Regions from separate parts of the Thermoanaerobacter sp. YS13 genome, predicted to be linked through region 1. Evidence: riboswitches for the same ligand, from Rfam matches in the RefSeq annotation. Region 1 holds a riboswitch; the other holds the start of a gene.
What was found. Region 1 has a riboswitch for cyclic di-AMP ahead of THYS13_RS00890 (C40 family peptidase). Riboswitches for the same ligand answer to the same signal wherever they lie in the genome.

Region 1 (6,148 bases):
ATCACTTCTTTTGATACATTAAATCCTTTTTTAAATGACAATGAACGAGTAAGACAAATGTTGAATTTGTCATTAGAAGGATTAGTTACCTTGGATAAAACTTTAAAGCCTGTTCCTCAATTAGCAGAAAATTGGGAAATAAGTGGACTTAATATAAAATTTTATTTAAAAAAGAATGTTAAATGGCAGGATGGAGTAAGTTTTACGGCTAATGATGTAAAATTTACTTTTGATTCTTTTAAAAGTAATGATGTAAAAAGCCCTTATAAGGACATTCTCATTAACTATCTCTCCTCTTATAAGACAAACGGGGATTATGAATTTGAAGTTATTCTAAATAAACCTGTTGCGAACCCCATAGCTTTGTTTACTTTTCCTATTCTAGCAGAGCATCAATATAAAGGTAAGGAAGATATTTTAAATAAAGATATTGTACCTATCGGTACAGGGCCATATAAGATATCTTCTTACAGCGTTGGCAGAGAAGTTATTTTTGAAAGAAATCCTTATTATAGAGGCGACAAACCTTATATAGATAGTATAGTATTTAAAATTGTGCCTAATGAAAATGCTATGATAACATCTTTTCAAAGCAAAGAAGCAGATTTTACTTTTTTAAATGACATAGACTGGGATAAGTATAAAGAACTTTCAAATGTAAATATTTACAAATATGTTATGCAAGATTATGTATTTATGGCTCCTAATTATCAAAATTCAGCTTTGAAAGATTCAAATGTCAGGAAAGCGATGTGTTATGGAATAGATGTTGACAAAATTTTGAAAGAAGTATATTTTAGTCATGGGTTAAAGTCATGTATTCCGGTCCGTCCTGATTCATGGCTTTATAGCAATAAAATAGTATCTCATAGTTACGATATAAAAGAGGCAAATAAAATATTAGAGGAAAGTGGTTGGAATTTAGTTAAAGGGATAAGGAGCAATGGAACTTATCAGCTCAAATTTGATTTGCTGGTAAATGCAAATAATCCATATTTGATTAAAGTTGCTCAAATTATAAAGAATAATTTAAAAGATGTAGGAATTGAAATAAACATTGTACCAAAAGATTGGGACAATTTACTAAGTTCTGTATATTCAGGTAAATTTGATTTGGCGTTAATGGAGTGGAATTTAAGTTATAATCAAGATATGTCTACAATGTTTATGACAAAAGGCAAAGACAATTTTATGGGTTATAGTAATTCTAAAGTTGATGAAATATATAGTAGAATTTTTTATGATTCACAAGAGAATTCTTTAAAAAAAGATTATCAAGTTTTGGAAGAAGTTTTTTTAGAGGAACAACCCATAATTGGCCTTTTCTATATTGAAGGAGCAGTTATGGCATATGACAATGTAAAAGTTGTGGACCCTACTGGTTTTGATGTTTTTTATAATATAGAAAAATGGTATATAAAAAAGTAGTGTAAAATTATCGTAGAATTTAAAGAAAAACAAGCATACCGTAAAAACTTTGATTTAAGATATTGCAAGGGTTGTACTGAAAATTATCCTACAGTATCTTGACACCATCTGATTAAAAATAGGTATTGACACTGACTTAAAAAGATTATATAATTCATAATGTGATGAAATTCAAAAGGTGTGCGGTGGTGGCGGAACTGGCAGACGCGTACGTTTGAGGGGCGTATGGGGTTTCCCGTGTGGGTTCAAGTCCCACCCTCCGCACCATAAAAAAGAAAGAGGCGGTAAGCCTTTTATTTTTTTGTCACACAAATTATTAATTTTTTATAAAATATATTAAAAAAAGATTAAAAAGTTTAAGAAAATGTAATGTAAACATTGACTTTGACTATGGAATATGATAAGATAAAATGGAAAGATAAAATATGCAATCTTGCCGAATCCGAAAGGTACGGAGGAACCGCTTTTTGGGGTTAATCTGTAGCTTTAAGCTGCAGTAGGGATACCTTCTGTCCCGCACCCGACAGCTAACTCCGGAGGCAATAAAGGAAGGAGATTTGCAGTGGATCAGCGAATAGGAAAGATGATTTTTGGAATTTCTGTGTTTGGCGCGACGCTGATAGGTAGTTCTTTTTTGAACCCAGCGTTTGCGGAAGGATTAGGAATTGGAAAGGTTACAGGCAATTATGTAAATGTGCGAACTCAAGGAAGCTTATCAGGAAATATTATTACTCGCTTAAATTGGAATGACACAGTGACTGTGTTAGATAAGCAAAACGGGTGGTACAAGATAAAGCTTTCTGATGGAAGAGAAGGATGGATTTTTGGTGAATATTTATCTGTAAGAAATCCTTCTAATGTCTCAAGAGGAGATTCGGAAAGATCAGCAAGTGTTGGTATAGTGACAGGTAGCTATGTTAATGTGAGAAGTGAAGCGGGTTTATCGGGTAGAATTATAACACAGCTTAATAAAAATACTACAGTGACTGTATTAGATAATCAAAATGGGTGGTACAAGATAAAGCTTTCTGATGGAAGAGAAGGATGGATTTACGGAGAATATTTAGCAGTAAGAAGCTCATCGAATGTTTCAAGAGGCGAAGTAGATAGAAGTTTGGCAGATAAGTTAATAGATTTTGCTAAATCTTTTGTTGGAACTCCTTATGTCTATGGAGGTTCAACTCCAAAAGGATTTGATTGTTCCGGCTTTGTTTACTATGTATTTAGGAATTTTGGTTTTGCTTTGCCAAGGACTGCAGATGAGCAAGCTACAGTAGGAGAAAAAGTTAGTTATGACAGTTTAGTTCCAGGAGATTTAGTGTTTTTTAAGACGCTGGGAAGCAGTGTTATAAATCATGTAGGAATATACATAGGCAATGGGGAATTTGTAAATAGTTCTTCGGGTAGGGGAATGGTGATGATAAGTCCCTTATATGAAGGGTATTATAGGGATCATTACGTTACTGCGAGACGTATTATAAAATAGGGTCAACTTTTAGTGTTGGCCCGGTGGAATATTTAAGGGACGATGCAAAGATTTTTTTAAAAATTTTATAATCTCATGGGATTTTGTAAGCAAACTGAGAGTGCTCGTAGAGAGTGCTCTTTTTTATATTGACTATTTTTATTCCTTGAGATATTATATAATACTGTATACGTGATATAGCCTATTTTATGGAAGGAGATACCTTATGAAATTTGTAAGAGAAGATGTAAGAAATATAGCCATTATTGCTCATGTTGATCATGGAAAAACTACTTTGGTTGATGCCATGCTTAAACAAAGCGGTATTTTTAGGGAAAATGAAAAAGTTGAGGAAAGAATCTTGGATTTTAATGATTTGGAAAGAGAAAGAGGCATAACAATTCTTGCTAAAAATACCGCTATACGATATAAAGATGTGAAAATAAATATAGTTGATACACCAGGACATGCAGATTTTAGCGGTGAAGTAGAGCGAGTATTAAAAATGGTAGATGGGGTACTTTTGCTGGTGGATTCTTTTGAAGGACCTATGCCGCAGACCCGTTTTGTGTTAAGTAAAGCCTTGGAACTGGATCTAAAACCTATAGTTGTTATAAATAAAATTGATAGACCTGATGCAAGACCGGAGGAGGTTATTGACGAAGTTTTAGATTTATTTATTGAATTAGGAGCAAATGATGACCAAATTGATTTCCCTGTTGTCTACACTTCTGCAAAAGAAGGTATAGCAAAATTAAGTTTAGAAGAAGAGTCTCATGACTTGAGACCTCTTTTTGATACGATTTTAGACTATATTCCTGCACCAATAGGAGATATTGAGGCACCATTGCAACTTATAGTGACTACTTTAGATTATGATGATTACATTGGGAGAATTGCCATTGGAAAAGTAGTTAGAGGAAAAATAATTTCAGGGGAAGAAGCGTCTATATGTAAAAGAGATGGGTCAATACAAAAAGTTCACATAAATAATCTATATCAGTTTGAAGGACTAAAAAGAGTGCAAGTAGAAGAAGCAAGCTTGGGAGATATTGTAGCGGTTTCTGGCATAAGCGATATTGAGATTGGAGAGACCATTTCAGATAAGGATAATCCTGAAGCGGTAGACTTTGTTCGAATAGAAGAGCCTACAGTTTCTATGACTTTTAGTGTAAATACCAGTCCTTTTGCTGGAACTGAGGGTAAATACGTTACTTCAAGACATTTAAGAGAAAGGCTTTTTAAAGAGCTAGAGACAAACGTCGCGTTACGAGTTGAAGAAACAGATTCTACTGATTCTTTTAAGGTGTCTGGAAGAGGAGAGCTGCATCTTTCTATTTTAATTGAGACTATGAGACGGGAAGGGTATGAATTGCAGGTTTCTAAACCTACAGTGATTTTTAAAGAAATAAATGGAGTAAAAATGGAACCTGTTGAACTTTTGACAATAGATATTCCTGAAGAATATATGGGAGTTGTAATGGAAAAATTAGGGCCGAGAAAAGCTGAATTGATGGATATGCACACATTAAAGCCAGGAACTATAAGGCTTAAGTTTAAAGTACCTACACGAGGCTTAATAGGGTATCGGTCTGAATTTTTAACAGATACAAAAGGAAATGGCATAATGACTTATGTCTTTTATGATTATGAACCTTACAAAGGAGACATTCCTTCTCGTACGAGAGGCGCTCTTATAGCTTTTGAGACTGGAGTTGCGACAACTTATGGCCTTTACAATGCTCAAGAGAGAGGGACACTTTTTATAGAGCCAGGTACAAAAGTGTATGAAGGGATGGTTGTGGGAGTTAATTCAAGAAGTGGAGATATTGATGTCAATGTATGTAAGAAAAAACATGTGACAAATTTAAGGTCTGCAACGGCGGATGAAGCTTTGAGGTTATCACCTGTAAAAAAGATGTCTTTAGAAGAAGCATTAGAATTTATAGATAATGATGAATTGGTTGAAGTTACTCCTCAAAGTATTAGAATACGAAAAAAGATTTTGGATTCTCAACAGAGATATAAAAGTGCAAAATATAACAAATAAAGGAGCTTTATGGCTCCTTCTATTTATATAATTCATTTAAAATTTTGCTTATATAATTTATAGTTTCTTGGTAAGGGGGAATACCCTGATATTTTTCTACTGATTGAGGACCAGCATTATAGGCAGCTAATGCTAATCTTATGTCATGGTAAGTGTCTAACAAATTTTTTAGGTATCTTACTCCTCCATCTATATTTTGAGAAGGGTCAAAAGGATTGGCTACATCCAGTTCTTTTACAGTTGAAGGCATAAGCTGCATAAGTCCCATTGCCCCTGCTGAAGAAACTGCGAATGGATTAAAATTAGATTCTGCTCTGATAACCGCTCTAATGAGATTTGCATCTACATTATATTTTTGACTGGCCTGTTGTATTAAATCGTTAATTTGCTGTAAATTTGTATTTTTTGATAGTGCATTATTACTTACATTTCCTGAATTGTATTGCTGATTTTCTATAGCATTATTTAAAACTTCAGCAAAAGGTTTATCAGTATTAAATATTTTTATATTAGCAGGTAGTCTGCTTTGAATTTCTCGAAATTTATTTTCAATTATTTGATTTATAATATCTGTCAATTCAATCCCTCCCATAATATATAATTCGACAAATTTCTTCTAAAACCTCTTTTAAAAGTGCAAATTAGTAAAAAAGTCCTATTAAAATTTTTAAAGGATTTTTTAAAGAAGTATAGTATAATATAAGTAAAGGTTTAGAATAAGGGTTGATAAAGAGATGAAAAACGAAAGAATGGTGGAGGTTTTAATTGTTGTATTAATAATTCCTCTAGTTTCTCTTTTAGCAGGTTATTTTATTTCAAAAGATATTGTAGAACCTAACATTTCAAAAACAAATGACAGTGATAATTTCAAAAAGATGGTTGTTAAAGGAATAGACCTGTTTGAAGTTGTTTTAGGTAGCTATTCAGATTTTGATACTGCAAAGTATCAGGATGATTTAATGAAGATGAAGGGAATTTATTCCTTTGTTAGTAAAGATGCTGACAAATATTTGTTAATAGGTGGGATATTTTTAGACAGAGAACAGTCTACTTTATTTTCATCCTACTTAAAATCGCAAGGTATTTACAGTGAAGTATATGTGAAAAAAGGGCCTTCTATAAAAATTGTATATGACAAGAAATTAACATCAGAAATGGATGTTTTTATAAATAAATTACAAGATTTTCAACAAATTCTTAATTAT
Region 2 (6,148 bases), 130 kb from region 1:
AAAATATACTTCCTTATTTAAAAAAAGGTTGCATTGTAACTGATGTTGGAAGTACAAAAAAAGTTATAATGGAAGAAGTGCAAAAATTTTTGCCCGATGAAATTTTTTTCATCGGGGGCCATCCTATGGCTGGCACAGAGAAGGCAGGTTATGATAACGCTGATGCAGATTTATTTGTCAACTCTAATTATTTATTGACACCTTTTGATAATGTAAAGGAAGATGTTTTAGATTTATTTATAAATGAAGTAATAATAAAAATAGGTGCAAAACCGGTAATAATGGATTATAATAAACATGATGCCATTGTTGGAATAATAAGTCATGTACCTCATATTCTTTCTGCTACCCTTACGAATTTTGCTCATGACAAATGCAGTGAAGCATTTAAATACGCAGCTGGTGGATTTAAAGATACTACGCGAATTGCCTTGTCTCAGACTGAAATATGGAAAGACATAATTTGTACAAACAAAGAAGTTATTTTGGAGTTACTAAAAAATTACAGGGAAGTCCTAAGTGACTTTATTTGTTACTTAGAAAATGACGATATTGACACCATACAAAAGTTTCTTGAAGATGCAAGAAAATATCGAAACACTATAACTTGAGGTGTTGTTATGGATATTGAAGTTAAAAAGAAAAGATTTTTAAAAGGTATTATCCCAGTCCCTGGAGACAAGTCAATATCCCATAGAGCTGTAATGATTGGGTCAATTGCAGAAGGGATTACAGAAATTGAAAATTTTCTTTTAGGAGAAGATTGTATATCTACTATTAATTGTATGAAGAATTTAGGAGTTGACATTGAATTAAAAGAGACAAATGTTAAAGTTCATGGAAAAGGGCTTTATTTAAATAAAAGCGAAAAAATCCTTGATGTAGGGAATTCGGGTACTACCATTCGGCTTTTGATGGGTATTCTCGCTGGTCAAAAGTTTGAGACAACGCTTACAGGTGATGATTCTATAAAGAGACGCCCTATGGGAAGAGTGATAACTCCTCTTAGTATGATGGGAGCGAAGATAGTCGCGAAAGAAGGAAATTTTGCACCTCTTACGGTTTTTGGAAACAAACTTAAAGGCATATATTACAAAATGCCAATTGCCAGTGCACAGGTTAAGTCCAGCATAATGCTGGCAAGCCTTTACGCTGATGATAAAACGACTATTGAAGAGCCCTACCCTTCAAGGAATCACACGGAACTCATGTTTAGTTCTTTTGGTGCTAAAGTGGATGTAAATGGCACAAAAATAACTTGTTACCCTGGTTACAAATTACATGGGCAGAGAGTTATTGTACCAGGAGATATATCGTCAGCAGCATATTTTATTGTTGCTGCAACTCTCGTTCCAAATTCGGAGGTTACTATAAAAAATGTTAATGTAAATCTTACAAGAACTGGTATTATCGATGTGATAAAAGAGATGGGAGGAGACATTGTCTTAACAAATGAAAGAACTATAAACAATGAAAAAGTAGCGGATATAACAGTTAAGACTTCAAGGCTAAAAGGAATTGAAATTGGAGGAAGTCTTATTCCAAGGCTTATTGATGAAATTCCAGTAATAGCAGTTGCAGCAGTCTTCGCAGAAGGGAAAACAGTGATAAAAGATGCCGAGGAGTTAAAAGTAAAAGAAAGCAATAGAATAAATACAATCACTTCAGAATTAAAGAAAATGGGAGCAAAAATTTTTGAAACAGAAGATGGGATGATTATAGAAGGGACGGGTTTTTTAAGAGGAAATACAGTGGAAAGTTACAACGACCACAGGATTGCTATGTCTTTATGGGTTGCTGGACTTATAGCAGAAGGAGAAACTAAGATAAAAGATGCTGAATGTGTAAATATTTCATATCCAGATTTTTATAAGACCTTTGATATGCTATAATATCATTGGTGATGAATGATGAAAGAAAAGATACTTATCATAGAGGATGAAAAGCACATAGCCCGTTTTTTACAACTGGAGTTTGAACATGAAGGATATATTGTCACTGTAACTTACGATGGACCTTCTGGCTTAAAGGAGGCATTAGAAGGAGATTATGACCTTGTGCTTTTGGACATAATGCTTCCGGAAATTGATGGATTTGAAGTTTTAAAAAAAATAAGAGAACATTCTGACATACCTGTTATAATGCTTACTGCCAAGTACGAAGTAAAAGACAAAGTGGAAGGACTTGACATTGGAGCTGATGACTATGTGACAAAACCCTTTTCTATAGAAGAGCTTTTTGCAAGAGTGAGGGCTGCTTTGAGAAAGAAAAAGCCGCATCTTAAAAAAGATGTGTTAAGATATAGCGACATCACTATGGATTTGACAACTCATGAAGTAAGAAGAGCGGGTATAAAAATTGAACTTACAAAGAAAGAATTTGACCTTTTAGAGTTTTTAATTAAAAATGCGAATATAGCTTTGACAAGGGAAAAAATCCTTGAGTGCGTGTGGGGCTATGATTATTATGGAGATACTAACATAGTGGATGTATATATAAGGTATTTGAGGAGCAAAATTGACGACCCTTTTGACCGGAAGTTAATCCACACCATAAGAGGAGTGGGGTACACTTTGAAGGAGGATAAAGATGAAGATTAAGTTGTGGCCCCGCCGTATAACTTTAAGGATAGCTCTTCTTTATTCTGTAGTTTTTTCAGTAATACTGGTTGTGCTTAATGCTTCTGTGCTTTATGGCTTAAAATATTATCTGATATACCAAGCAATGGACCAAGTAACAAGCCAGGCAGAGGCTATAAAAAGTAAACTGGGGGAAATAAAAGGAGACGTCAAATTATCTGAAAGAGATTTGATTTTTTCAAGTATACCACATGAAAATATTTATACAAAAATATTTGATGAAAAAGGAAATGTCATTTATTCTTCTAAAAGATTAGAAAAAATTAATATTCCTCACGATGTAAATATAGATATTCCTATTAAAATTGACAAATATGATAAGGATTTGACTTACATCAATACCATTTTTAAAAGCGACGATAAAGTCTTCTACATCCAAGTGATAAAGGACATGGAAAATGAATATTTGTTTTTAAAACTACTTTTTATTTTGATGTTTTTTGCGGATGCGGCGGGGATTTTTGTGTCCTTTATTGCAGGATATTTCGTTACAAAGAAGGCTTTAAGACCTGTGGATTATATGACAAAAGAAGTAAGAGAGATAGATGCCTATGGCTTAAATAAAAGACTTAAAATATATGGAGAAGACGATGAACTTACAAGATTAGCAAAAACCTTTAATGACATGCTGGATAGATTAGAAGATTCTTTTAAAAGGCAGAACATGTTTGTTTCTGATGCTTCTCACGAACTTAGAACCCCAATTTCTGTAATAAAAGGGTATATTGACATGTTGGATAGATGGGGAAAAGATGACAAGGCTGTATTGCAAGAGGCTATAGAGGCGATTAAAAAAGAGACATTAGACATGGAACATCTCATCGAAAGACTCCTTCTGTTGGCAAAAGGAGACAATAAATCGATAAAGTTAAATAAGGAAGAGTTTAATTTAAAGGATGTAATAAAAGAAGTTGCAGAGGAAATAAAAATGTTAAATGAAAACAAAAATATAGTTGTGAAAGGGCAAAATGACATAAATATAACGGCTGACAAAAAACTCATTAAAGAGCTTATAAGGATATTTTTAGACAATGCAGCAAAATACACTTCTTCAGATGGCAATATAGAAATTGAAATGGGGAAAGATAATTCAAAAGCCTATATAAAAATTAAAGATGATGGCATAGGCATACCACAAGAAGATATTCCACATATTTTTGATAGGTTTTACAGGGTAGATAAAGCGAGAGCTAAAGAGACAGGTGGTGCAGGGTTGGGATTAGCTATTGCTAAATGGATTATCGAAGAACACAGAGGAAGTGTCATTGTAAAAAGTGAATTAGGGAAAGGTAGTGAATTTACCATAACATTACCTATCTTTCCACCAGTTTAATATGGACACAAGTTAAATATCCGGCTATAATTTAGTTAAAAATATGCCGAATCCCCGATGAGGGGTACGGGGGAACTAAATTGGGGTGAATCCACTTTTGTGGTAGGGTGTCCCTAACCCGAACCCGTCAACTAACCTCGGAGGCAAAAGGGGGAACAACATGTTTAATATTCGCATCAAGGTCAAACCTCTCATCGCATCAATTATAGCCGGATTGTTTATTTCCCAATCAGTATTTGCCGCAACTTACACAGTTAAACCCGGCGATACCTTATGGGGTATAAGTCAAAAATACGGAACTACCTATACTAAGCTGATATCTTTAAACGGACTTCAAAGTACAATAATATATCCAGGGCAAGTTTTACAAGTGCCGGGTAGTGATAACACATATGTTGTCCAAAAAGGTGACAGTTTGTACTTAATTGCTTTAAAATACGGCATTACTGTTGATATGCTCAAATCTGCAAATGGATACAAAAGCGATATAATATATCCTGGACAAGTCTTTATTATACCCAGTGCTACTTCTTCTAATAGGGCATATCAGGATGTCAGCAGAGGTTCTATTGAAAGGGGTGTAATACCCTACACAAAAGAGGAATTTGACCTCCTTGCGCGACTTGTTACCGCAGAAGCAGATGGAGAACCATACCAGGCTAAAGTAGCAGTTGCGGCCGTAGTAATAAACAGAGTTAAAAGTGGTATTTTCCCTAATACTATAAAAGACGTGATATATCAAGTCGATGCATACGGAAATTACCAATTTACTCCTGTGTTGAATGGATGGATAAATAGACCTGCTTCAGCTGATGCTATAAGTGCAGCAAAAGATGCGTTAAGCGGTGTTGACCCAACAGACGGAGCCTTGTATTATTTTGACCAAAGTTCTACTAATGCGTGGTTGTGGTCACTTCCTATAGCGGCAAGAATAGGTAATATGGTTTTCTGTTACGGCAGGTAAAACTTCCGATGAGAGGGTCAAAAACGGGTACAATTTAAGTACCCGTTTTTGGCTTAGAAAAACAATTTATACAAAGTAGAAAGGCCAAAGGCGATGAATATGAAAGAAGATAGATATTTTAAGTATTGAGAGGGAATTTTTTTATTGAAATAGATACCTACAATTATTCCTAATATATCTGCTAAAAATATCCCAAGCGTAGTACCTATTAATATGTACAGAGGACTGTTATATGATGCAGTCAAAGCTATAGCAGCCAATTGCGTTTTGTCTCCAAATTCTGATAGTACATATGTACTTATAATAGTTGCAACAGGACCGTATTTTGAATTTTTTATTTTTTCCTGTTTTGTTTCTCCCTCTATTAAAGTTGAAATTCCAAAAAACAAAAATAATAAAACAGCTGAAAATTTTATATAAAAAATGGGAATGTATTCGGTGATATACGAACCAAATATCACAGCAATACCATTGTTTATTAAGGCTGCGATAAATATACTTATAAGAACAGTCCTTACTTTAAAAAGAGTAGCAAAGGCCATTGACATGAGCTGTGACTTATCTCCCATCTCAGAAGTAAAGATAAGGACAAATGATGTGACAAGTGCCTCCATTTTATATTGCCTCCCCAACTATTATATTTCCTCTATAAATAAATTAAGACCTTTACATAATATGTAAAACATATTATGTAAAGGTCTCGTTCTTTAAGGTAAAGCCAGGGCTTCCCGATATGTTGACTTTACCACATATAAGCTATGCGAACTACTCCCCTCTACTCAATATATTGTAAAAAATTTATCATAAAATGTCAATAGGAGCAATGTAAACAGCAATAATGTCAATTTATCTTATTTTTTCAACATTTTAACTATTTCTGTATACTCATCTAAGGTGATTTCACCGCGAGCGTACCTTAACTTGGCAATTTCTAATGCTTCATTATTAGGATCTGTATCGTGTTTTTTAAAAAAGTTAACATTTCTAATCTGTTTTACTAGCAAGTAAATTACTACGCCTATTAAAATTAAGAACAATATATTGGTAAGTCCACCACCGAACCAAGTTCCATAACCACAAGGATAATATCCTCCAAACCAACGACCTAAACCACCCATCATATATCCTCCAAACATTATTTACTCCTCCTCTCTAAATATTTAAATTTTACAAAATACTTCTTAATTTATTATATTCTTCTACTGTAATTTC

Region 2: linked by a shared signal. The riboswitch ahead of THYS13_RS01595 (cell wall hydrolase) and the one ahead of THYS13_RS00890 (C40 family peptidase) in region 1 are both predicted to bind cyclic di-AMP.

Annotation. Positions count from the first base shown of each region.
Region 1 covers NZ_JOOI01000001.1:192,292-198,439, forward strand. Annotated here, with positions in the region: gene THYS13_RS00880 (peptide ABC transporter substrate-binding protein) at 1-1,428, shown strand, start outside; tRNA gene THYS13_RS00885 (tRNA-Leu) at 1,611-1,695, shown strand; cyclic di-AMP (ydaO/yuaA leader) riboswitch at 1,853-1,985, shown strand; gene THYS13_RS00890 (C40 family peptidase) at 1,991-2,914, shown strand; gene typA (translational GTPase TypA) at 3,120-4,943, shown strand; gene THYS13_RS00900 (lytic transglycosylase domain-containing protein) at 4,963-5,520, opposite strand; gene THYS13_RS00905 (hypothetical protein) at 5,678-6,148, shown strand, end outside.
Region 2 covers NZ_JOOI01000001.1:317,522-323,669, forward strand. Annotated here, with positions in the region: gene THYS13_RS01575 (prephenate dehydrogenase/arogenate dehydrogenase family protein) at 1-611, shown strand, start outside; gene aroA (3-phosphoshikimate 1-carboxyvinyltransferase) at 621-1,892, shown strand; gene THYS13_RS01585 (response regulator transcription factor) at 1,908-2,600, shown strand; gene THYS13_RS01590 (ATP-binding protein) at 2,590-3,972, shown strand; cyclic di-AMP (ydaO/yuaA leader) riboswitch at 4,007-4,133, shown strand; gene THYS13_RS01595 (cell wall hydrolase) at 4,133-4,936, shown strand; gene THYS13_RS01600 (TMEM165/GDT1 family protein) at 4,990-5,550, opposite strand; gene THYS13_RS01605 (SHOCT domain-containing protein) at 5,788-6,072, opposite strand; gene THYS13_RS01610 (hypothetical protein) at 6,104-6,148, opposite strand, start outside.